DNA from 2 places in the Nosocomiicoccus ampullae genome. Region 1 is predicted to be linked to the other one. Evidence: a T-box and tRNA genes for the amino acid it is inferred to sense, from the RefSeq annotation. Region 1 holds a T-box; the other holds one or more tRNA genes.
The links. A T-box is a leader RNA that pairs with one kind of tRNA and senses whether it is charged. The one in region 1 lies ahead of serS (serine--tRNA ligase), so its partner is inferred to be a tRNA-Ser.

Region 1 (11,738 bases):
GACTTCTTGGCCAGTAATACTTGATACCTCGTCGATTTGACCTTCATACCAAGATGTCACTAACATTCTCACTTTGTCAAATGACGGAATGACATTAAATGCTTGTAGTATTAATACACTCGCTAACGATAAAATCCCCATTAAAAATGTTAAGTACGTGAGTGTAACTTCTTGAGTAAATTTTTGCTTTAATGTCGCTTCAATTAACATGACCGAACATATTATCACGATAAACGTAATAAACGATAGTATTGAAAATACAAATAATGTAGGTACCCATATAATAAACACCGTCATAAAAAACAAACGGTCAGATTGTAATTTAATATCTAACAATAAGTATATGACAAAAGGAATAATTAAAAATCCTAGCACAATTGTATAGTCTGTAAGAATAAAATGTATAAGACTGACTACAAGTGCTGTAATAATTTTTAAATAAGGTATATCTTCTTTCAAAAATTACACACCCTAAACTTATAAAAAATATGCTCCTATAGAATAGGAGCATTCAATACTTTTATTATACCTTTTCGATGATAGATTGACCACCCATGTAAGGGCGAAGTACTTCTGGAATCGTTACAGAGCCATCTTCATTTTGGTAGTTTTCAATAATTGCTGCCATCGTACGTCCAACTGCTAAACCACTACCGTTTAACGTGTGCACATACTCTGGTTTTGCATCTTTATCTCGTTTGAAGCGGATGTTCGCACGACGTGCTTGGAAATCTGTCATATTTGAAATTGAACTAATTTCTCTGTAATCCCCATATTGAGGTAACCAAACTTCAACGTCGTATGTTTTTGCTGATCCAAATCCAATATCACCTGTACATAAAATCACTGTACGATGCGGGATTTCTAATAAGTTTAAAATATTTTCAGCATGACCAGTCATTTCTTCTAAAACTTCAAATGAATCTTCTGGTTTTTCAAAGCGCATCATTTCAACTTTGTTAAATTGGTGAAGGCGAATAAGTCCTCGCGTGTCACGTCCAGCAGAACCCGCTTCACTACGGAAACAAGCAGTTGACGCTGCAAATTTTGTCGGTACGTCTTCAATTGGTAAAATTTCATTTGCAAAATAGTTTGTTAATGTCACTTCTGAAGTTGGAATAGTGTACATTGACTCATCTTGAATTTTGAATAAGTCTTCTTCAAATTTTGGTAATTGACCTGTACCATACATCGCATCACCACGAACAATTTGCGGTGTCATCATTTCTTTATAACCGTTTTCTCTATGCACATCTAGCATGAAATTCATTAATGCGCGTTCTAAACGTGCACCGTCACCAGTTAAATATACAAAGCGTGAGCCAGATACTTTTGACGCACGTTCAAAATCTGCCATTTTTAGTTCATCCAGTAATTCCCAGTGTGGTTTTGGTTCGAAATCGAATTTTGTTTGCTCGCCAGTGCGGCGGATTTCAACGTTTTCTGAGTCATCTTTACCCACTGGAACTTCATCATTAATTAAGTTTGGCAGACGATCTAAACGATAGTTTAACTCATACTCGACGTCTTTTAACTCACCGTCAATATCAGAAATACGCTTACCAACTTCTTGCATTGCTTTAATATCTTCGTCAGCATCTTCTTTGTTACGTTTTTTCTCTGCAATATTTTGAGACACTTTGTTACGTTCAGCTTTTAATTCTTCTGTTTCTTTTAATAATGCACGACGCTTTTCATCGTACTCAAGAAGTTCGTCGATAACGACTGGATCCATTTCACGCTTTTTCGTCTTTTCTTTTACAACGTCTGGATTGTTACGAATAAATTTAATATCTAGCATTTTATTCCTCCTAATTTACCTGAAGATACAAAAAACCACGTCCCAATATACAAAAGGGACGTGGTTATATACGCGTTGCCACCCTAATTACATACGATTAACGTATGCATCTCATTTAAAAACGAAGTAAACTTCGTTTACTTGCATATTTAGAGATAGAAATTCACATCATCTACTAACTATTTTCACCAACCATAGTCTCTCTAAAAGTAGGGGTGATGCTACTGCATCTCACAAGTAAATATTATTTGATTATCTTAATTATAATAACTTTTTAAAATAGTTTCAAGAACGACTATAAATTGAGTCCTCGTTGTTCGAATACGAGTTTACCATTTGCAAATACTTTGGATGCATGGTTCACTCCATAGTGATACGGTACATATTCATGATTTGGTGCGTTCCAAATCACAAGATTTGCGTCATCACCAGCGTCTAACGTTCCACGGTTACTTTTAATCGCGTGTGCTGCGTTTACTGTGACTGCATTCCATACTTCTTTTGGTGTCATTCTTAATTTAATTGCACCGATTGTCATAATCATTTGTAGGTTATCTGTCACACAGCTTCCCGGGTTAAAGTCCGTCGCAAGTGCTACAGCCCCTCCATTATCAATCATACCACGAGCGTCTGCGTATTCATCTTTGCCTAAGTAAAACGTTGTTCCAGGAAGTAGTACAGCAATTGTATTGCTATCTTTTAATGCTTTCTTATCTTTATCTGAAGCGGCAACTAAGTGATCCGCAGTTACTGCACCTTGTTCGATGGCAAGGCCTAAACCACCGAGTGGATCGATTTCATCGGCGTGAATTTTTAAATCATAACCCGCTTCTTTTGCTAATTCCATATAACGTCTAGACTCATCAACACTGAATACACCTGTTTCAGTAAATATATCCGCAAAATCAGAAAGCTTTTTAATTTCTTCATCTTTCAGTAAATCTGTCATTTCTTGTAAGAATTCTTCGTTTTCTCTACCTTTAGGTACAGCATGTGGCCCTAGATAAGTGTGTTTCATTTCAATTGGGAATTTTTCTTCAAGTGCATGTGATACTTTTAACTGTTTTAACTCATTTTCTTGGTCGAGTCCATATCCACTTTTAGATTCAACTGTTAGTACACCATGTTGAATCATTCTTATAATATTTTTAGATGCTTTATCTAGTAACTCATCAAACGAAGCTTTCTGGGTCGCTTCAACAGTGTTTAAAATACCGCCACCTTGCTCTAAAATCTCTAAATAATCAACGCCTTGAATTTTTAAAGATAGTTCGTGCTCACGTGATCCACCATGAACAACATGGGTATGCGGATCAACGAGTGCTGGTGTAACGAGTTTACCTTCCGCATCGATTTCTTTATCAGCCACATATTCATCTGTTTTTTCACCACTGTAGACGATTTTTCCGTCTTCAATGACGACTATTGCATCTTTTACGATTAATAATTCGTCCATCTCTTTACCTTTTAATGCGTGTGACGTTTTTTTCGGTAATACTAATTCACCAATATTTTTAATAATTGTTGTCGACATTATCTATTCTCCTTTAACATTGGAATATTCATGTTATTCTTTTTCGCTGTTTCAATTGCAATATCATAGCCTGCGTCAACATGTCTTACTACTCCCATACCCGGATCTGTAGTTAATACTCTTTCTAACCGTTTTGCTGCTTTATCAGTTCCGTCTGCAACGACGACCATTCCTGCATGTAATGAGTATCCCATACCAACACCACCACCGTGGTGGAATGAAATCCATGATCCACCAGCTGCTGTGTTAATTAAAGCATTTAATATCGCCCAGTCACCAACTGTATCACTACCATCTTTCATAGACTCAGTTTCACGGTTTGGACTCGCAACTGATCCAGAATCTAAATGATCTCGACCAATAACAATTGGTGCACTAATTTCACCTGAACGAACCATTTCATTTAAAGCCAATCCCATTTTCGCACGTTCACCGTACCCTAACCAAGCGATACGTGACGGTAACCCTTGGAAGTGAATACGTTCTTCAGCCATATCTAACCATCGAATTAACTTTTCATTATCTGGGAATAATTCACGCATTTTTTTATCTGCTGCTTCAATATCTTTAGGGTCTCCTGATAAAGCAGCAAATCTAAATGGTCCTTTACCTTCACAGAATAACGGTCGAATGAATAGTGGCACGAACCCTCCAAAGTCAAATGCATTTTTCACACCATAATCATACGCAACCTGACGAATGTTATTTCCGTAATCAAAGACAATCGCACCTTTCTCCTTAAATCCAAGCATCGCTTCAACATGTGTAGCGATTGATGCTGTAGATAACTCTACATACTTTTCAGGGTTTTCTTTACGTAGTTTTCTTGCTTCTTCTAGTGAATAGTCCTTAGGTACATAGCCGTTTAACGGATCATGTGCACTTGTTTGGTCTGTGACGACATCTATTCTCGTATCACTATTTAAAATTTTAGGTAAAATTTCCGCTGCATTACCTAATAATCCAATAGATAAATTACGTCCTTCATCTCTCGCTTCTTCAGCGACTTTTAATGCCTCGTCTAAGTCCTCAATCATGACGTCACAGTAACCAGTCTCGATACGTTTTTCAATTCTCGATTTATCAACTTCTACGTTAATTGATACACCTTCACAAAACGATACAGCTAGTGGCTGTGCACCACCCATACCTCCGAGACCAGCAGTTAAAGTAATCGTACCCTTTAAGGTACCCCCGTAATGCTGATTTGCGAGTTCTGCAAATGATTCATACGTACCTTGAACAATCCCCTGAGATCCGATATAAATCCAAGATCCTGCAGTCATTTGACCGTACATTATTAATCCTTTTTTATCAAGTTCGTTAAAGTGATTCCAATTTGCCCATTTAGGTACGATGACTGAGTTTGAAATAAGTACACGTGGTGCTTCATCGTGTGTTTTAAATACCGCAACTGGTTTACCTGACTGAACAAGCATTGTTTCATCGTCTTCTAATTCTCTTAACGTATCAACAATTGCATCAAACGCTTCCCAGTTACGTGCTGCCTTACCAATTCCACCGTAAACAACTAAATCTTCTGGATGCTCCGCAACTTCAGGATCTAAGTTATTGTATAACATGCGTAAAGCCGCTTCTTGTTCCCATCCTTTACACTCAATTTCTAAACCTTTTTTAGCTCGAATATTTCTTGACATCTATAAACACTCCTTAAATTTAAAATAGTAATATGGATATTGGTATTGTAATGATTAATGTAAGTGCCACACGAATGAACCAAATAACCATAAGTTTCCAAAATGAAATTTTTAAATCTGTACTTAAAATCGCTGGTACTAAACCAGATAAGAAAATAATTGCAGATACCGATACAACTGCCACAATAAATTTCGTTTGAAGTGCCGCTTCAGTAACAAGTAGTACTGGTAAGAACATTTCAATAAGTGAGATTGTCGCAGCATCTGCAATTAAAGCAATATTGTCAATCGGCCAGAAAAATAATACTGGGTAAAAAATAAATGATAACCAGTGAATAATTGGTGTATATTCTGCTAATACAAGTCCGATAAAACCAATCGCTAGTATCGACGGTACAATTGATGTCATCATACGTAATGCATCGAAAAAATTTTTCCAAATCGATTTTCCGAGTGTTTCAAATTCAAATGAGGCTTGTTTAGTTTTATACCAAGCATATTGAAATCGATTTGTATCAAAGCGTTCAACAACGTTTTTATTGACACCACCATAAAATTCATCTTTTTCTGTAGAAATTGGAGGAATCCTCACAGAAATTGCCGTCACTAAAAACGTAATAATTAATGTCCACCAGAAGTAGAGTAGCCAGTGGTCCATCATATCTAACGTATTTGCGATAACAATCATAAAAGTTACAGAAACTGTTGAAAACCCTGTCGCGATAATGAGTGATTCACGTTTAGAGTAGAGTCCTTCTTTATAGACACGACTTGTGATTAATAGTCCGATAGAATAGCTTCCAACAAATGAAGCAACAGCATCAATTGCTGACCTACCAGGTGTTCTAAAAATCGGTCGCATAATTGGTTCAAGTAAAACACCCATAAAAATAAGTAATCCATAATCAACTACTAACGCGAGTAGCGCGCCACCAATTGGTATTAAAATGCTTAAGTTAATTGCGAGCGAGTTATATAGAAACTTTCCGATATTATCTTGAAGTACAACACTCGGTCCAAAATTAAATACCACCATAGTTCCAATAACGAGTCCAAACAGTTTGATACCAGTAAAAATCTTATCTGAAATCGTTTTTGTCTGTTTTAATATAAAAGGCAATATCGCCCCGACTATAATTACTACCCATGTATAGTACATTTCAATATCCGCGAATGTCATACGAATGAAAGATACTAAGTGATCGAGTATAATAGAATTCTTTTCCCCAATCGTAATTGGTATGAAAAAAATGAATATACCGATTAAACTATAGACAAAAAAACGCCAAATCTTTTTTGATTCTTGTTGATCCATTGTTTCTTTAGAGATTTTTACTTCTGAAAAGTTTTTCGGCATAAAACCCCTCCTTTTAAGCGCTTTCATTTTTAAAATTTTAATTACACAAAAGCTAGGGCATCTGCTAGATGTTTAATATCATCTGAAAATTTGCGATCTTGATTAATAAAGTCCACAATTTGATGATATTCGTCGAATTTTTCTTTCGTCTTTGGTGATAGTTTGTCTGATCCGCGGATTTCTACTGCACTTAACGCGATAAATAACTCTGTTGCAAGTACATATCGTACATTTTTCACAATATCTCGTGCATGTCTTGCGCCAATTGTTCCCATTGATACGTGATCCTCTTGGTTTCCGCTTGATGGAATTGAGTCGACAGACGCTGGGTGGGCGAGTGTTTTGTTTTCTGAAACTAAGCTCGCTGCCATATATTGTAAAATCATTGCACCAGATTGAAGACCTTCTTCAGGGCTTAAAAATGCAGGTAAGCCATCATTTAAATCCGGATTAACTAAACGTTCGATACGTCTTTCTGAGATATTTGCAATTTCAGCAACACCGATTTTTAATAAGTCCATTGAAATCGCAATTGGCTGACCATGAAAGTTCCCACCAGAGTATACTTCTCGCTCATTAAAAATTAACGGATTATCATTTGCTGCGTTCATTTCTATTTCTAATTTTTCTTTAACATACTTTAGTGTTTGAAAACTCGCACCATGTACTTGAGGTATACAACGAAGTGAATATGCATCTTGAACACGTAATTCACCTTGATGTGTCGTAAGCTGTGAGTTTTCTAAGTACTCTTTCATCTTTTTTGCTACGTAAATTTGCTCATCATAGCCACGTGCTCGGTGGATTTTTTCATCAAATGCGTCAATAATACCGCGTAAGCTTTGAAGAGTTAATGATGAAATCCATAAACTGTCCTCCATCAACTTCTCTGATTCGATATATGTAATAGTTCCTATTGCTGTCATTGCTTGTGTGCCATTGATTAAAGCGAGGCCTTCTTTTGCAGCAAGCTCAATCGGTTCGATTGATAATTCTTTTAAAACTTGTCTTGTTTTAACAATATTACCATCTTTAAACACTTCTCCTTCACCTATGAGCGGTAATGCCATATGTGAAAGAGGGGCAAGGTCTCCTGAAGCACCTAATGACCCTTGTTCAGGAATTACTGGAATAATACGTTTATTAATAAATGTTTTTAACTGTTCGACAAGTTCGACACGAACCCCCGAATGACCTTTTAACATTGTATTTAGACGTAAAATCATCATAAGTAGAGCAGTCGTTTCATTTAAATGATTTCCAACCCCCACTGCATGCGAACGAATTAAATTCGTTTGAAGTTGTGCTGTTTTTTCTTTTGATATTAAAACGTCACTGAATAATCCAAATCCAGTTGTGATTCCGTAGATTGTTTGTCCATCGTTAATAATGTTTTCTACAATCTGCCTTGATGATTTAACACGAGCATAAGCATCTTCTGTAATTTCAACAGTGGAGTCTTTTTCTTCTAAAAAGCGCTTAATTAAATCAATAGATAAATCGCTTCCATTTAATTTTAAAATAGTCACTAAATATCCCCCTTTATACTATATTTATTTTTAGTATAGCGCTTACATTTTATAAAATCAAAAAAAGTTGGAGAAATCTCCAACTTTATATTACTCATTTTCTTCGATTTGTTCTTCATCTTCAATATCTTTTTCAACGTCTTTAACAACCGCAACTGTTGCAACGTCATGTGATTCGTCTAAGCGCATAAGACGTACACCTTGTGTACTACGTCCAGTGACGGATACGTCATTAATTGAGAATCGAATGATTATGCCACCATCTGTGACAACCATAATATCTTCGTCACCATCAACAGCAGCAATTGATTCAAGTTCACCGATTCTGTCGTTTAGATTAATTGTTTTAACACCAAGACCGCCGCGTCTTGCTTGACGATACTCGCTTTCAATAGTTTGTTTTCCGTAACCTTTATTTGTCACTGCTAAGACGTGCTGATTTTCTTTTAACACGTCTAATCCTACAACTTCATCACCGTCACGTAGACGCATTCCGATGACTCCAGCTGCTGTACGTCCCATTGAACGAATATCATTTTCGTCAAAACGAATGAGTTGACCTTGTCTTGAACCGATAATAACTTCAGAGTTGCCGTCAGTAAATCTAACTGCGAGTAGTTCATCGTCTTCTTTAAACGTGATCGCAATTTTACCGTTTCTATTAATACGGTTAAACTCTGAAAGTTTTGTACGCTTCACAATACCATTACGCGTTACAAAGAGTAGGTAATAACCATCTGTAGCGCCGTCTTTATCTTTTACAGATAACATCGTCGTAATTTTTTCATCTTTGTCGACTTCGATCATATTAACAATTGGTATTCCTTTAGATTGACGTGATAATTCTGCGACTTCGTATCCTTTTAGACGATACACGCGTCCTTTATTTGTAAAGAATAATAAGTAGTCGTGTGTTGACATCGCAACAATTTGTTCAACGAAGTCATCTTCGATTGTATTCATTCCTTGAATACCACGACCACCGCGTTTTTGTGCACGGTATGTGTCTGCAGGTAATCGCTTAATATAGTTCTCGTGTGAAAGTGTCACTACAATTTGTTCTTCAGGAATTAAATCCTCATCTTCAATATCAATTGCGCCCGCAGTAATTTCCGTACGACGCTCGTCGCCGTATTTGTCGCGAATTTCGATGAGTTCTTTACGAATGAGTTCAAGTAATTTTTCTTCAGAATTTAAAATTGCTTGAAGTTCTTCAATCGTCTTCATTAAGTCGTTGTATTCAGACTGAATTTTATCGCGTTCAAGACCTGTTAAACGACGTAAACGCATATCTAAAATAGCTTGGGCTTGTTTATCTGACAGGCTAAACTTCTCCATTAAGCCCTGTTTTGCTTCTTCATCAGTTTCTGATGCACGAATTAACGCGATAATTTCGTCAATATGGTCAAGTGCAATCATAAGACCTTCTAAAATATGTGCACGTGCTTTTGCGCGTTCAAGGTCAAATTTTGTACGTCTTGTTACAACTTCTTTTTGGTGTTCAAGATAATGATGTAACATTTCTTTTAATGTCAGTGTTTCTGGTTCACCATTCACTAGTGCAAGCATATTTACACCAAACGATAATTGTAATGGTGTTTGCTTATATAGGTTGTTTAATATAACGTTTGCATTTTGATCACGACGAATTTCAATAATTATTTTAACGCCTTCTTGGAGTGACGTTTCGTCACGTAGATCTGTGATACCTTCGATTTTTTTATCGCGCACGAGTTCAGCAATTTTTTCAACTAAACGTGCTTTATTAACTTGATACGGTATTTCAGAAACGACGATACGTTCTTTACCGTTTTTCATTTCTTCTATTGTACATCTTGCACGCATAATTACTGATCCACGACCAGTCTCATATGCTTTTTTAATTCCCGCGCGACCCATAATAAGCCCAGCAGTTGGGAAGTCTGGTCCTTTAATGATGTCCATTAACTCTAAAGTCGTAATTTCAGGATTTTCTGATAAAGCAAGGACACCATCGATGGATTCAGTTAAGTTATGTGGTGGTATATTTGTTGCCATACCAACCGCGATTCCTGAAGCTCCGTTTACGAGTAAGTTAGGGAAGTGTGCGGGTAATACGACTGGCTCACGTTCTGTTTCATCATAGTTTGGAACAAAATCAATCGTATTTTTATTAATATCTCTTAATAATTCCATCGAAATTTTCGACATTTTTGCTTCTGTATAACGCTGTGCAGCTGCACCGTCACCATCCATTGAACCAAAGTTTCCTTGTCCGTGTACGAGTGGGTAGCGCGTTGAGAATTCTTGAGCGAGTCGAACCATCGCTTCATAAATTGAAGAGTCACCGTGTGGGTGATATTTACCCATTACATCTCCGACGATACGTGCTGACTTTTTAAATGGTTTATCGTTAGTCATTCCGTTATCATACATTCCGTATAAAATTCTACGGTGTACGGGTTTCAATCCATCTCGAACATCTGGTAACGCACGTGATACGATAACACTCATTGCATAGCTCAAGAAGGAACTCTTCATCGTTTTACTAATATTAACTTGTTCAATATTATTACGCTCAGCCAATTAATTTTCCTCCTTAAACATCTAAGTTTTCTACGTATTTTGCATTTTCTTCAATGAATTCACGGCGTGACTCTACGATGTCACCCATTAACATTTCAAATATTTGATCCGCTTCAATTGCATCTGTAAGTTGAACTTGAAGTAGTGTTCGGTTTTCTTGATCCATCGTTGTTTCCCATAATTGGTCTGCGTTCATTTCACCGAGACCTTTATATCTTGATATTGAGACTTTTGGAGTTTCTGGCAACGTACGACGTAGTTCATCTAAAGCCTCATCGTCATAGACATAATGTTTTTTTCTACCTTGTTCCACTTTATATAGTGGTGGCTGGGCGATGTAAATATATCCCGCTTCAATCAACGGACGCATAAAACGATAAAAGAACGTAAGCAATAATGTACGAATGTGGGCACCGTCAACGTCTGCGTCTGTCATAATAACAACTTTATGGTAACGTGCTTTTTCTAAATCAAATTCTTCACCAATACCTGTACCTAAAGCAGTAATAATCGTGCGAATTTCATTATTTTCTAAAATACGGTCTAAACGTGCTTTCTCAACGTTTAAAATTTTACCTCTTAATGGTAAAATCGCTTGCGTTGTCGAGTTACGTCCTGATTTTGCTGAACCACCTGCTGAGTCTCCCTCAACGATGAATAACTCAGAAATGCTTGGGTCTTTAGAAGAACAATCCGCAAGTTTTCCTGGTAAACTCGATACTTCTAATGCAGATTTACGACGCGTCATTTCACGTGCTTTACGCGCAGCAAGTCGTGCGTGCTGTGCAGTAATCCCTTTTTCTACGATCATTCTCGCTTCTTGAGGATTCTCCATTAAGTAGCGTTCAAATCCTTCAGAGAATAATTGATCAGTAATTGAACGCACTTCAGAGTTACCAAGTTTAGTTTTCGTTTGTCCCTCAAACTGTGGATCTGTATGTTTAATAGAAACGATTGTTGTAAGACCTTCTCTTACATCTTCACCTGAAAGACGTTCATCGTTTTCTTTTAATATATTTTGGTTAAATCCATAGTTATTAATTACTCTTGTTAACGCACGGCGAAATCCTTCTTCATGCGTTCCACCTTCGTACGTATGGATGTTATTTGCATATGTTAATACGTTCGATGAAAAACCTTTATGATACTGCATCGCGATTTCTACTTCGACGTCTTCACGTGAACTGTCTAAATAAATCACTTCTTCAGTGAGTACTTCTTTACTTTTATTTAATTCTTCAACGTATGATTTTAAACCACCGTCATAATGATATTCATAAGTCTCTCCATCTTC
Region 2 (11,738 bases), 500 kb from region 1:
ATGTTACTGTCATTAAGATGCCACCAAGTATTACCAACCAAACCTTGTTAATCTCAATACCAAAAACGGAATTTATTACTGCATAAAGACTAGAACCAAATAAATCAAGCTGTACTCCAAACCAACCAAAAAGAGAAATAGCAATGACTAAAGAAACAAGAAATGATCCATATCTACCTAGCGCAAATGTTGACACCATAGCAGTAGATAATCCTGTTCTATCACCTACAAACCCAGAAAATGCATTTAATAGAGACAGTATGAATGCACCAATTCCAGCTGAAATTATTGCTTGTTCTAGACTCATTCCACTGCCAAGTGCTCCTCCTAATGCAGTCGCAGATAATGCAATAATACCTGCAGTCCAAACTAATGAAAGCTTAACCCAACTTTGTCGCTTTTCTTGGGGAACAGGTTCGATTTCATAATCTTCAAGTAGGTTAGTTTTTTCTATTTCACTAACTTCCATAGTAAACACCTCATTTTTTTAATTTTTCAAATGAATATAAAAGTAAATTTTTAGCAAAATCCAAACGTTTTATCATATCTTCTGATGAATAAACAATATTTTCCCAAAACAATGCATTCGATAAAAGGACTACGTATTCAAGAAGTAATTTATTCTTTTCTTTATTATTCCCTTCGATTGACATTTTTTGTTCAAATGAATTTTCCAGCCAATTCAAATATTTAAGTTGATATTTATTTATCTTCTCCTGAATTTCTGAATTATGGGAGTTTAATAATTGTAAATAAGCCATAGTATCAACTGGGTTATTTTCATGAAATTCCACTATGTTTTCTAGTAATAAATATAGAGAATCAAGGGTGCTGATATTTTCTTTAAATAAATTTGCTGAAATTAAAGAATCTAAATGCCGATTTAATATGACATCTACACATTCTAAAATTAATTCTTCCTTGTTTTTAAAAAAGTAATAAATACTCGCTGATTTGATCTCACTATCTAAAGCTATATTTTTCATAGTAGTACCATCAATGCCAAATTTTGAGATATTTTCAATGGTCACATTAATGATTTCATGTTTTTTACTCAAAAAAATCACCTACCTAACATTTGATAGGTATATTATCACGAATATTCAAACTTGTAAATATTTTCTGAAAATTTAAGTGATATATTTAAAATTAAATATCAATAAAATGACTATGATAAGTAAATTAACAATAAAGTTAAATTAAATTTAACAAAAATAAATAAATGTTGTATAATAATTTAACAAATAATGGAGGATGTAAAATATGAAGAGCTATTATACAATTAACAAAAACACAATGTACATTATTTCCGATAGTTACTTTAATACAAAAATGTCTGTTGCGAAAGAAATTACTGGTGAGGAATATGAAATTAATAAGTCTGTTAACAAGTTAATGGAGGAGAATTGTCTAAGGTTTTCTTCTAACTATATACATAGAAAAGCAATGACTAAAGATATGACAAATATTATTTCTAAACCACCAATTATGATTGATTTTTTCGGTAGTTATATTTATTTCCCTCTGTTTTCAGATCGTAATGCATATAATCTTTGGTTTAATATTCGACATATCAAAGATTATGAGAAAGAGGGTAGTTCGACAAAAGTTTATTTTTATAACGGAGAAGAATTTTTAGTGGAAGTGAGTTATTATCAGTTTGATCGACAATACTCGAACGCTATGAAGTTGTTTTATAAAATGAGTTTAAAGCGTGAAGCTTTTTATAGAGAATCTGAACTTAAAGAAAGATCGATGTATTCTCTGAAAGAAAGCTTAATGTTAGATGAATATAAACGACACGAATATTTTAAACATATGCAGCAATTTGATTTTAGTGTATATTAGATATTCTGACTTAAAATCCTTACGGATATTGAGTGATTCAATGACGTAAGGGTTTTTTATTTTGATGATAAGTAATTATTAACTCTTAACGTGACGCTCTATATATTGTGCTAAATAAAAGGTTTACAAAGAAATAAACACAATATGTTGTATTTTTATATAATTTAATTTTAAAATAAGGTATGATTTAATGACGATTAGTGTTAGAATTAATAAGCGAAACTTAAAGAAATGAGGTCGGAATTTTGATTACACAAATTAGAAAACGTAGTGGCGAAATTGTGAATTTCGATAAAGATAAGATTTCAATTGCGATGTCTAAGGCCAATAAGGCAACTGGCGAACCGGGTATGGCTGAGATGATTGATGATTTAACAAATCAAGTTGTTGAAATTTTAGAGAAAAGTGAAGATATTATTACTGTTGAGTATATTCAAGACGTTGTAGAAGATGTTTTACTGAAGAGTGATTATAAAGATACAGCAAGAGCATATATTATTTATAGAGATCGTCAAAAGCAAAAGAGAAAGCGCGACATTTTTGAAAGAAGGGCGGAAATGAAGCCGTTTGAATATCCTGATTTATATTCTTATGTGGATGCGATTCGACACTCTTACTGGATTCACACTGAATTTAACTATACATCAGATATTCAGGACTACATGCAAGGTGCCTTACCACACGAGAAAACTGCAGTGACACGTTCGATGCTTGCAATTTCTCAAGTTGAAGTTGCGGTTAAAACGTTCTGGGGTGACCTTTATCACCGTATGCCAAAATATGAAATTGGTGCGGTAGGTGCGAGTTTTAGTGAATCTGAAGTGCGTCACGCGGATGCATATAGTCACTTATTAGAAATTTTAGGGCTGAATGATGAATTTAGTAAAATTAAAGATATTCCTGCGTTAAAACAACGTGTCGATTACTTAACACGTATGGTTCAGTACGCAAGAAGTGAAGATGACAGAGAATATGTATTATCGATGATCTTATTCTCATTATTTACTGAACACGTATCGTTATTCAGTCAGTTCTTAATTATGATGTCATTTAACAAACATAGAAATATGTTTAAAGGACTATCAAACGTTATCGAAGCAACTTCTAAAGAGGAACAAATTCACGGTATGTTTGGTATCGATATTGTGAATACAATTCGTGAAGAACAACCTCAGTGGTTTGATGAGGAAATGGAAGAAGCGATTTATAGAGCATGTAAAGAAGCTTATGAATCTGAAGAAAAAGTAATCGACTGGATTTTAGGTGAAGGTGAACTTGAGTTTATGTCAAGTGATGTTGTAAAAGAGTTTGTTAAACAACGTTTAAACAACTCACTCGTATCAGTCGGTTACGAAAAATTATTTGATGTTGATGAAAAACTTGTTTCTGAGACAACATGGTTTGATGATGAAGTTATCGGTACAAAACTCACTGACTTCCTTCATAAACGTAGTGTAAACTACACGAAATTTAGTCAATCAGTAAGTGGAGATACGATTTTCTCTCCAAATTCTGATTTAGAAAGTAAATCTAAACAAGAAGTTAACCAAACAATTCGACTTAGAATGCTCGACATCAATAACATGAAGTAATGTATTAGGGGGATTTTAATTGGCTAAACAACCATTTTATTGGCTGAATGAAGATTCTCGCGTATTTTTAGAACGCGGGTATTTATCTGAAGGTGAAACACCAGAACAAAGAATTAGAAATATCGCAGACAAAGCAGAAGAGATTTTAAATATAGATGGATTCTCAGACAAATTTTACGACTATATGAGCCGAGGTTTTTACTCATTATCTAGTCCGGTATGGTCTAACTTCGGTAAAAAACGTGCACTATCAATTAGTTGCTTTGGATCATACATTGAAGACAACGTACCATCAATTATGGACACAGCAAGTGAAGTTGCGTTAATGAGTAAATACGGCGGTGGAACAAGTGGATACTTCGGTGCCATTCGCCCAAGAGGTTCGGAAATTACAGATAACGGACATACAAGTGGTTCAGTTCACTTTATGAAATTATTCGAACAAGTGACAGATACAATTAGTCAGGGGTCTGTTCGTCGCGGACGCTTTAGTCCTTATTTACCAATTGAGCACGGTGATATCGATGAGTTTTTAGATATTGGTACAGAAGGTAACCCAATTCAAACGCTCACACACGGTGTATCTGTAACAGATCAGTGGTTAGAAGAAATGATTAAAGGTGACGAAGAAAAACGTGACACTTGGGCAAAATTATTATCTAGACGTGTTCAAATGGGTTATCCGTACATCTTCTTCCATGACAACGCAAATAATGACACAGTAGACGTATACAAAGACAAAGGCTTAACAATTAACAACTCTAACCTCTGTTCAGAAATTATGCTTCCAAATAAAGAAGATTGGTCATTTGTATGTAACTTATCATCAATGAATATTGAACGTTATGATGAGTGGAAAGAAACTGACGCAGTAGAAACAATGATTTACTTCTTAGACGCAGTCATGAGTGAATTTATCTCTGACTTAGAATCTATGAGAGATTCTGAAGATGAAGAACTACGTGCAGCATTTAAACATATGAAACGCGCGTATAAATTCGCAGTCGAAAACCGTGCATTAGGTCTTGGTGTACTCGGTTGGCATTCATATTTACAAGCGAATATGATTCCATTTGAAAGTATTGAAGCGAATAAAATTAACTCACAGATTTTCTCATTCATGAGAAAACGTGCGTACAAAGCAAGTGAAGAGCTTGCTGAAAAATTCGGCGAGCCAGAAATGCTTAAAGGCTACGGTAGACGTAATGCAACATTACTTGCAGTTGCACCAACAACGTCAAGCTCATTCATCTTAGGACAAGTATCTAAATCAATTGAGCCATTCATGTCAAACTACTTCGTTGTAGATACAGCGAAAGTTAAAAAGACGATGATTAACCCATACCTTGAAGAGATATTAAAAGAAAAAGGTAAGCATACTGAAGAGATTATGAAATCCATTCGTGATAACGACGGATCCGTTCAGCACTTAGACTTTTTATCAGCAAAAGAAAAAGAAGTATTTAAAACATTTGGTGAATTAAACCAATATAACGTAATTGAACAAGCATCAACAAGACAACAATTCATCGACCAAGGACAATCATTAAATATCATGGTAAACCCAAGTCATATTACAGCGGAAGAATTAAACGAACTGCACTTATTCGCTTGGGCGAACGGTATTAAATCACTGTACTATCAACACGGTACAAACGCTGCACAACAATTTAACTTAAGTAAAATTTGTATTAACTGTGAAGCGTAATATAATAAAGCACCTCCTAACTTTAGTTAAGAGGTGCGTTTTTTGTATTTAATTAACAAAAATATTTGGGCTTTGTTAGATATCTCGGTTTATTTAACAGAATTATAGGCGTCTGGTAGTTTTTTGTTAAGTATATGATTTTATTTAACATAATCATGATTAGCAGCGAGGTTTTTGTTAAATAACTAGATATATTTAACATATTTTGGATGCGGATCGTAATTATTTGTAAATAAGAGGATAAAAAGCAGGTTATATATTTAAAATTGAGTAAGAAAATAAAAAGAGCCATCGTATACTTTGTAATAATTAGTTATTAAGTAAAAATTACTAGGTAATACGGTGACTCTTTTTAAATTTATTGCACATATAAAGCATTTATACTAAAAGAAAAAAGAAATATTTATGGTGGCAGTTTGGTGGCAAAAAATAAATTTAGAAATATTAATTGCATTATAAAACCTATAAGAAAGCCATTTAGTTACTGATACTTTTAAAAAACGGGTAGAAAGGGATTTGAACCCTTGAAACGGGGTTGCCGTTTACACGCGTTCCAGGCGTGCGCCTTCAGCCACTCGGCCACCTACCCAAAATTAATATTAAATATAAAAATAAGGTTGTTCTTATGAACAACCTTTTTAATGACCCCTACGGGACTCGAACCCGTGTTACCGCCGTGAAAGGGCGGTGTCTTAACCGCTTGACCAAGGGGCCAAAGCTCCGCAGGTAAGATTCGAACTTACGACCGATCGGTTAACAGCCGATAGCTCTACCACTGAGCTACTGCGGAATAATAATGGAGCGGGTGAGGAGAATCGAACTCCCGACATCAGATTGGAAGTCTGAGGTTTTACCACTAAACTACACCCGCAAAGAGAAGGGCGACTGATGGGAATCGAACCCACGAATGCCGGAGCCACAATCCGGTGCGTTAACCACTTCGCCACAATCGCCATAATGGTGGTTCTGGACGGAATCGAACCGCCGACACTCTGATCTTCAGTCAGATGCTCTACCAACTGAGCTACAGAACCTAGTTTATACTATTATATATTTAATGGCGGTCCCGACGGGAATCGAACCCGCGATCTCCTGCGTGACAGGCAGGCATGTTAACCGCTACACCACGGGACCCATTAAAAAATTGCGGGAAGTGGATTTGAACCACTGACCTCCGGGTTATGAGCCCGACGAGCTACCAACTGCTCCATCCCGCGTTAATGTAAATTTTTAACGTCTGAATAATATATTACACAAAAGAATAAATAATTTCAAGAGGTTTTTATCAAATTTTTAAAATAAAATGTATAATCATCTGTTATCTTGTATAATTGTGATTGAGAATTTACTAAGGATGATTTATATGAAGAAAAATTTTAATATGAACGACTTTTATAAACCAGGAAAAGATCCATTTAAAAAGTTTAGAAAAATGGGGTTACCTGGATTATTAATTACTTTTGTAATTTTACTAATTATATACTTTACATATGAAGAGCCTAAAATAGTTGAAAACGGAGTAGACATCAACGATGTCGAAAGTCTTGTAAAGTATGAAGTAACAGTTGACTATCATATAGATGGAGATACGACGCGCTTTTACTTTAATGATGAGAGTTACTCATTTAGATATTTACTGATTGATACACCAGAAATCGGCAGAAAAAATGGTGAGAAAGATGAGCCATTTGCACGTGAAGCATTACATAGAGTAGAGGAATTATTAGATAACGCTGAGCATGTATATGTCATGTTCGATCAATCACCAACCGATAAGTATGATAGATATTTAGTTTATGTTTTTGCAGATGACACTATGGTAAACGAACAACTCGTTAAAGAAGGTTTAGCAGAAGTAAAGTATGTGTATGAGCCGAATACTACTTATGAAAACAAGATGAAACAAGCTGAAAATGAAGCAAAAAATAAAAAGGCGGGTATGTGGAATAATAATTAAGTTGATAAAATTCTAAATATGTCTAAATTATGAACGCTCTAATTGAGAAAAACGAATAAATTTCTCAATTAGAGTTGTTTTATTTTTAAAAGGGTGCTAATATAAAATTATGAAATGAACAAATCGCCCCCCGATTACATTTTCATTTCGAAGTTGTTCGCTAAACTAATAAATTTTTAAGCAATGTAGTCTTTTACATTGCTTTTTTAAATTTTACGTAAACTTTTTTTAAATTAGCATTGCTATTTCTTAAAATGTTGTTATAATAATACATGTTGGTTATTTAAATATTCCGCAGTAGCTCAGTGGTAGAGCTATCGGCTGTTAACCGATCGGTCGTAAGTTCGAATCTTACCTGCGGAGCCATTTTTATTAAGGGCACGTACTCAAGTGGCTGAAGAGGCGCCCCTGCTAAGGGTGTAGGTCGGTTCATTCCGGCGCGAGGGTTCGAATCTCTCCGTGCCCGCTCAAACACGAATATTAATTCGTTCTCTTAGAAAGACAGTTATCTTCATAACTGTCTTATTTTTTTGCCTTTTTTTAAATGCTACAATGTATTTAGTTGAACTAGATTTTTTAGAAAGGGGATATAGTTGTGTTTTATAACTATGAGATAACGAAAGAGTTTCATTTTAGTGCGAGCCATCAACTCGATTACTTGCCTGAGGGTCATCAATGTAAAAGATTACATGGTCATAATTATATTGTTAAAGTGACTTTAGGTTCTGATGAGCTGAATAATGATGGTTTTGTCACTGATTTTGGGTTATTAAAACCGATTAAAGTATTTATAGATGATAATCTCGATCATAGACATCTTAATGATGTGTTTGATTTTAAAACAACATCCGAAAATATCGCTAAATTTTTCTACGATAAAATTAAAAATGAGCTGAATATGGATAACGTTGTAGAAGTCGCAGTTTCAGAAACGCCGAAAACATGGGCAAGATATAGGGAGTTACGCTAATGAGAGAACAAAAGAAAATGCCAATTATGGAAATCTTTGGACCAACTATACAAGGAGAAGGTATGGTCATTGGTCGAAAGACAATGTTTGTACGTACTGGTGGATGCGATTATTCTTGTTCTTGGTGTGATAGTGCATTTACATGGAATGGAGAAGAAAAAGCAAGAGTACTTTCAGCGAAAGAAGTATATGATGAAATAGAAGAAATTGGATACATAGATAATGTAAGAAATTATAATCATGTAACAATTACAGGTGGAAACCCTGCATTAATTAATAAACCAATGAACGATCTTATTGATATGCTACATAATGACGGTGTGAAAGTCGGCTTAGAAACTCAAGGATCTATTTATCAAGATTGGTTTCTAAAAATTGACGATTTAACAATTTCACCAAAGCCACCGTCTTCTAATATGGAAATAAACTTTAATATTTTAGATGATATTATTGATAAATTAAATAAAGGAAACGTAAATTTTTCACTTAAAGTAGTTATATTTAATGAAGAAGATTTTGAATATGCGAAATACGTACATAATAGATATAAAAAATATAATAGAGACTTTTATGTAAGTGTCGGTAATCCAGATCCATATGAAGATGGAAATATAAGTCAAAGACTTTTAAATGATTTAAAGAATTTATGGGATTTAGTATTAAATGATCCAGCAGCGAATGATTTTAAACCATTACCTCAACTTCATGCACTCATTTATGATAATGAAAGAGGTGTGTGATTAAATATCTACTATTATAATTAGAGATACTGTGTCATCATTTACTGTTTTTTACCTTAACAAAATGAAATAATTCGTAGTTCAAGCGATAAAAACAAGGTTTTTATAAATAATTTAAAAAAACTTTATAAAAAATTTATCCAATTGTTACAAAGTGTTACAGCTGTCTGTAAATTATCTAAACCGTGTGCTATTAAGGGTGTAGCGCTTTTATTTTATCTTCTGTTTTTAGTAAAAGAACACGCATGTAATTTTAGTGTAAAAATTTGCCTTGTTTCTTAATATTGTTGTAACCACAGAAATATTAATTCGTGATACATTAGTATGCGTGAAGGAAATGAATCTAAAAAAACTTAGGAGGAATTTCACAGTGAAAAAAACAATGATGACTACAGGTTTAGCATTAGGTATCGGTTTAACAGCATTTTCAGGAGTTAACGCAAACGCTTCTGAAATTGAAGTTGACGAAGCTAAATTAGCTGAACTTGCTATAAATAATCCAGAATCTTTAAATGAAGCACCAATTCAAGAAGGTAATTACGATATTACATTTGATTTAGAAGGGTACACATTTAATTTTGAATCTAACGGATTTGAATGGAAATGGAGCTATGCACCAGTAGGTGAAGCAACTGAAGCAGTAAACAACGTTCAAAATAATGATGTTCAAGTTAACGAAACAGCTAACTACGATAACGTTGAATACAGCGCACCAGTTCAAGAAAATTACCAACCATCAGCTCCAGCACAACCTAAAGCATCTGCACCAGCTTCAAACAACGGTTTAAACTGGTCAGGTCTTGCAGCATGTGAATCAGGCGGAAACGCTAGCGCAGTAGACCCAAGTGGTACTTACCACGGTTTATATCAATTTGATGCACAAACTTGGCAATCAGTTGGTGGAAGCGGAGTAGCTTCACAAGCATCAGCTGCTGAACAAACTAAGCGTGCACAAATGTTATACGAGCAAAGAGGATCATCACCTTGGCCTGTATGTGGTGCAAACCTATAATATAGAAATTGAGCATGTTTCTTAATTGAAACATGCTTTTTTTATTGCCTTAAATCATTAATTTTTAAATTTAAGTTCTTTACACACCATTATTCGTATTCTTTTTGATATTATAATCATAAGAGTGGTGAAATAAATGGGCATAAATTTAGATGTAATTAGTATACTTTCAATTATTTTAGCGATAATTGCAATCACAATCGCAGTTTTAGCAATAAGAAATCGCGGGAAAGATCAAGTGTTATTAACACAACCGTATTTAGAAATCGATAATGTGAGTTCTTCTGATAAAAATAATAAGAGAGTATTACAATTTAGAGTAGTTAATATAAATGCAAACCCTTTTCAATTTGAAGATTTTACAATTGAAGGCTATGACTTTACGACAGATTATGAATATGGAAAACCAGCAGTAGACTCACGTGGAGTTATTGAGCACGATGTTTTATTACTTAACGTATATATTGAAGAGTCAACTGCGTTTAATGGTAGAATATTGATTCGTTATCGTGATTTTAATAACGTCGTACATAAAGCACAATCCGTCAAATTATATATTGAAGGCGGAGAAATTGCACATGACGTCACAGGAACAAAATTCATACTGACAAAACGAGCAGTGATGTTTCAATAAAAACAACTGATACTTTAGGCAGCGCATCAAGACGGATTATAATGATAAAAGTGAGGCAATAACAATCACAACAAATAAACATAACGCTGTTTTAATGTCAGAAAGCGATTATAACTCGATTATGGAAACTTTTATTTACAAAAGATCCTCATAATAATGAACATCTAAAACGTTCAATTATGATAGCTTCATGTAAATATCATTATAAATAACTATTTGTTAGGCAAGATTCTAATTAAAATATAGAATCTTGTCTTTTTTTAATAAAAATTTAGACGTTATAAGTAAGCAAAAATCCTAATATCATAATTATAATTCCACCTAGAATTGAAAAACTAATGATGAGATAAATCTTGCAAATACACAGCGAGGAGTAAATAATAAAGCCTAGATGTGTAGAGAGCTCGCAGATCATGAGAAATGATATGACACTACACCAAAATTGTATATTCAATGGATAATGATGAAGTAGGTAAGAAATTTTTAGAGAGACATTTATTCAATAATACAATTCAATATTATAAGGACAAGGAAATTAAAATTATCGTAAGTTTTATTAGGAGATAATGTAAGAATCGTTTTTAAGTTTTTCTATTTCTTTTCTTTCGTAAACAGCATAAATAGACTTATTAATATCAAGTCTATTTTCTTCAATCAAAACAACAAAAACATCATTTTTATCAAAGTCAATGTTTTCTGCTGTTTTGTATTCTACTTGATATCCTAGTTCATCTACACTTGCCTTAGCTTTTTGTACTTCTAAAAAGATATAAGATGAAACAAGTATTGAGAAAATTAATAGTATTTTTTCATAAGCATTCCCCATTCAATTGATTAATTAAATTGATTTATTATAATAAATTATATCATTTAAAATGAAAAGAGGAATATAAATGTTAACTTATAATGTATTCTTACTTATATACTTTTTCATAATACTTAATCTAATTGGAGTTATAACTTATTTGTATAAAATTAAAAAGAATGGTAAGTCTAGGATTATTCTTATAGGCACATTAACATTAACTATAATATGTATATTATTAAATTTTACCACTGGAGAATTAATGGATGAATATATATTTGAAGATAATACATTGCATTTCTATGCTTCTGTCATAGTTTATTTTCTACAATTAATAGTTTTAATATTATATTTTAAAAAATTTATTTACAGTCATTAAGAAACTACCGATGAAATTAATTTCTTCGGTAGTTTCTTTAATACGTTCAATTTTACTCACTCTTATTTTTCGTGTTTCGATCGAAATTTATTT

Region 2: it encodes a tRNA-Ser, which carries the amino acid that the T-box ahead of serS (serine--tRNA ligase) is inferred to sense. The anticodon was not compared.

Annotation. Positions count from the first base shown of each region.
Region 1 is NZ_CP079110.1:4,768-16,505, reverse strand. It holds gene KPF49_RS00060 (DUF2232 domain-containing protein) at 1-459, opposite strand, end outside; gene serS (serine--tRNA ligase) at 524-1,801, opposite strand; T-box leader at 1,853-2,048, opposite strand; gene hutI (imidazolonepropionase) at 2,097-3,335, opposite strand; gene hutU (urocanate hydratase) at 3,335-4,993, opposite strand; gene KPF49_RS00040 (YjiH family protein) at 5,013-6,308, opposite strand; gene hutH (histidine ammonia-lyase) at 6,392-7,879, opposite strand; gene gyrA (DNA gyrase subunit A) at 7,970-10,444, opposite strand; gene gyrB (DNA topoisomerase (ATP-hydrolyzing) subunit B) at 10,458-11,738, opposite strand, start outside.
Region 2 is NZ_CP079110.1:1,052,029-1,063,766, reverse strand. It holds gene KPF49_RS05485 (purine-cytosine permease family protein) at 1-469, opposite strand, end outside; gene KPF49_RS05480 (TetR/AcrR family transcriptional regulator) at 480-1,058, opposite strand; gene KPF49_RS05475 (competence protein ComK) at 1,264-1,848, shown strand; gene KPF49_RS05470 (ribonucleotide-diphosphate reductase subunit beta) at 2,094-3,440, shown strand; gene KPF49_RS05465 (ribonucleoside-diphosphate reductase subunit alpha) at 3,460-5,148, shown strand; tRNA gene KPF49_RS05460 (tRNA-Ser) at 5,650-5,737, opposite strand; tRNA gene KPF49_RS05455 (tRNA-Glu) at 5,791-5,862, opposite strand; tRNA gene KPF49_RS05450 (tRNA-Asn) at 5,867-5,938, opposite strand; tRNA gene KPF49_RS05445 (tRNA-Gly) at 5,946-6,019, opposite strand; tRNA gene KPF49_RS05440 (tRNA-His) at 6,029-6,101, opposite strand; tRNA gene KPF49_RS05435 (tRNA-Phe) at 6,107-6,182, opposite strand; tRNA gene KPF49_RS05430 (tRNA-Asp) at 6,207-6,282, opposite strand; tRNA gene KPF49_RS05425 (tRNA-Met) at 6,293-6,365, opposite strand; gene KPF49_RS05420 (thermonuclease family protein) at 6,512-7,105, shown strand; tRNA gene KPF49_RS05415 (tRNA-Asn) at 7,397-7,471, shown strand; tRNA gene KPF49_RS05410 (tRNA-Ser) at 7,482-7,571, shown strand; gene queD (6-carboxytetrahydropterin synthase QueD) at 7,701-8,075, shown strand; gene queE (7-carboxy-7-deazaguanine synthase QueE) at 8,075-8,815, shown strand; gene KPF49_RS08125 (transglycosylase family protein) at 9,186-9,827, shown strand; gene KPF49_RS05390 (hypothetical protein) at 9,964-10,461, shown strand; gene KPF49_RS05385 (hypothetical protein) at 11,018-11,287, opposite strand.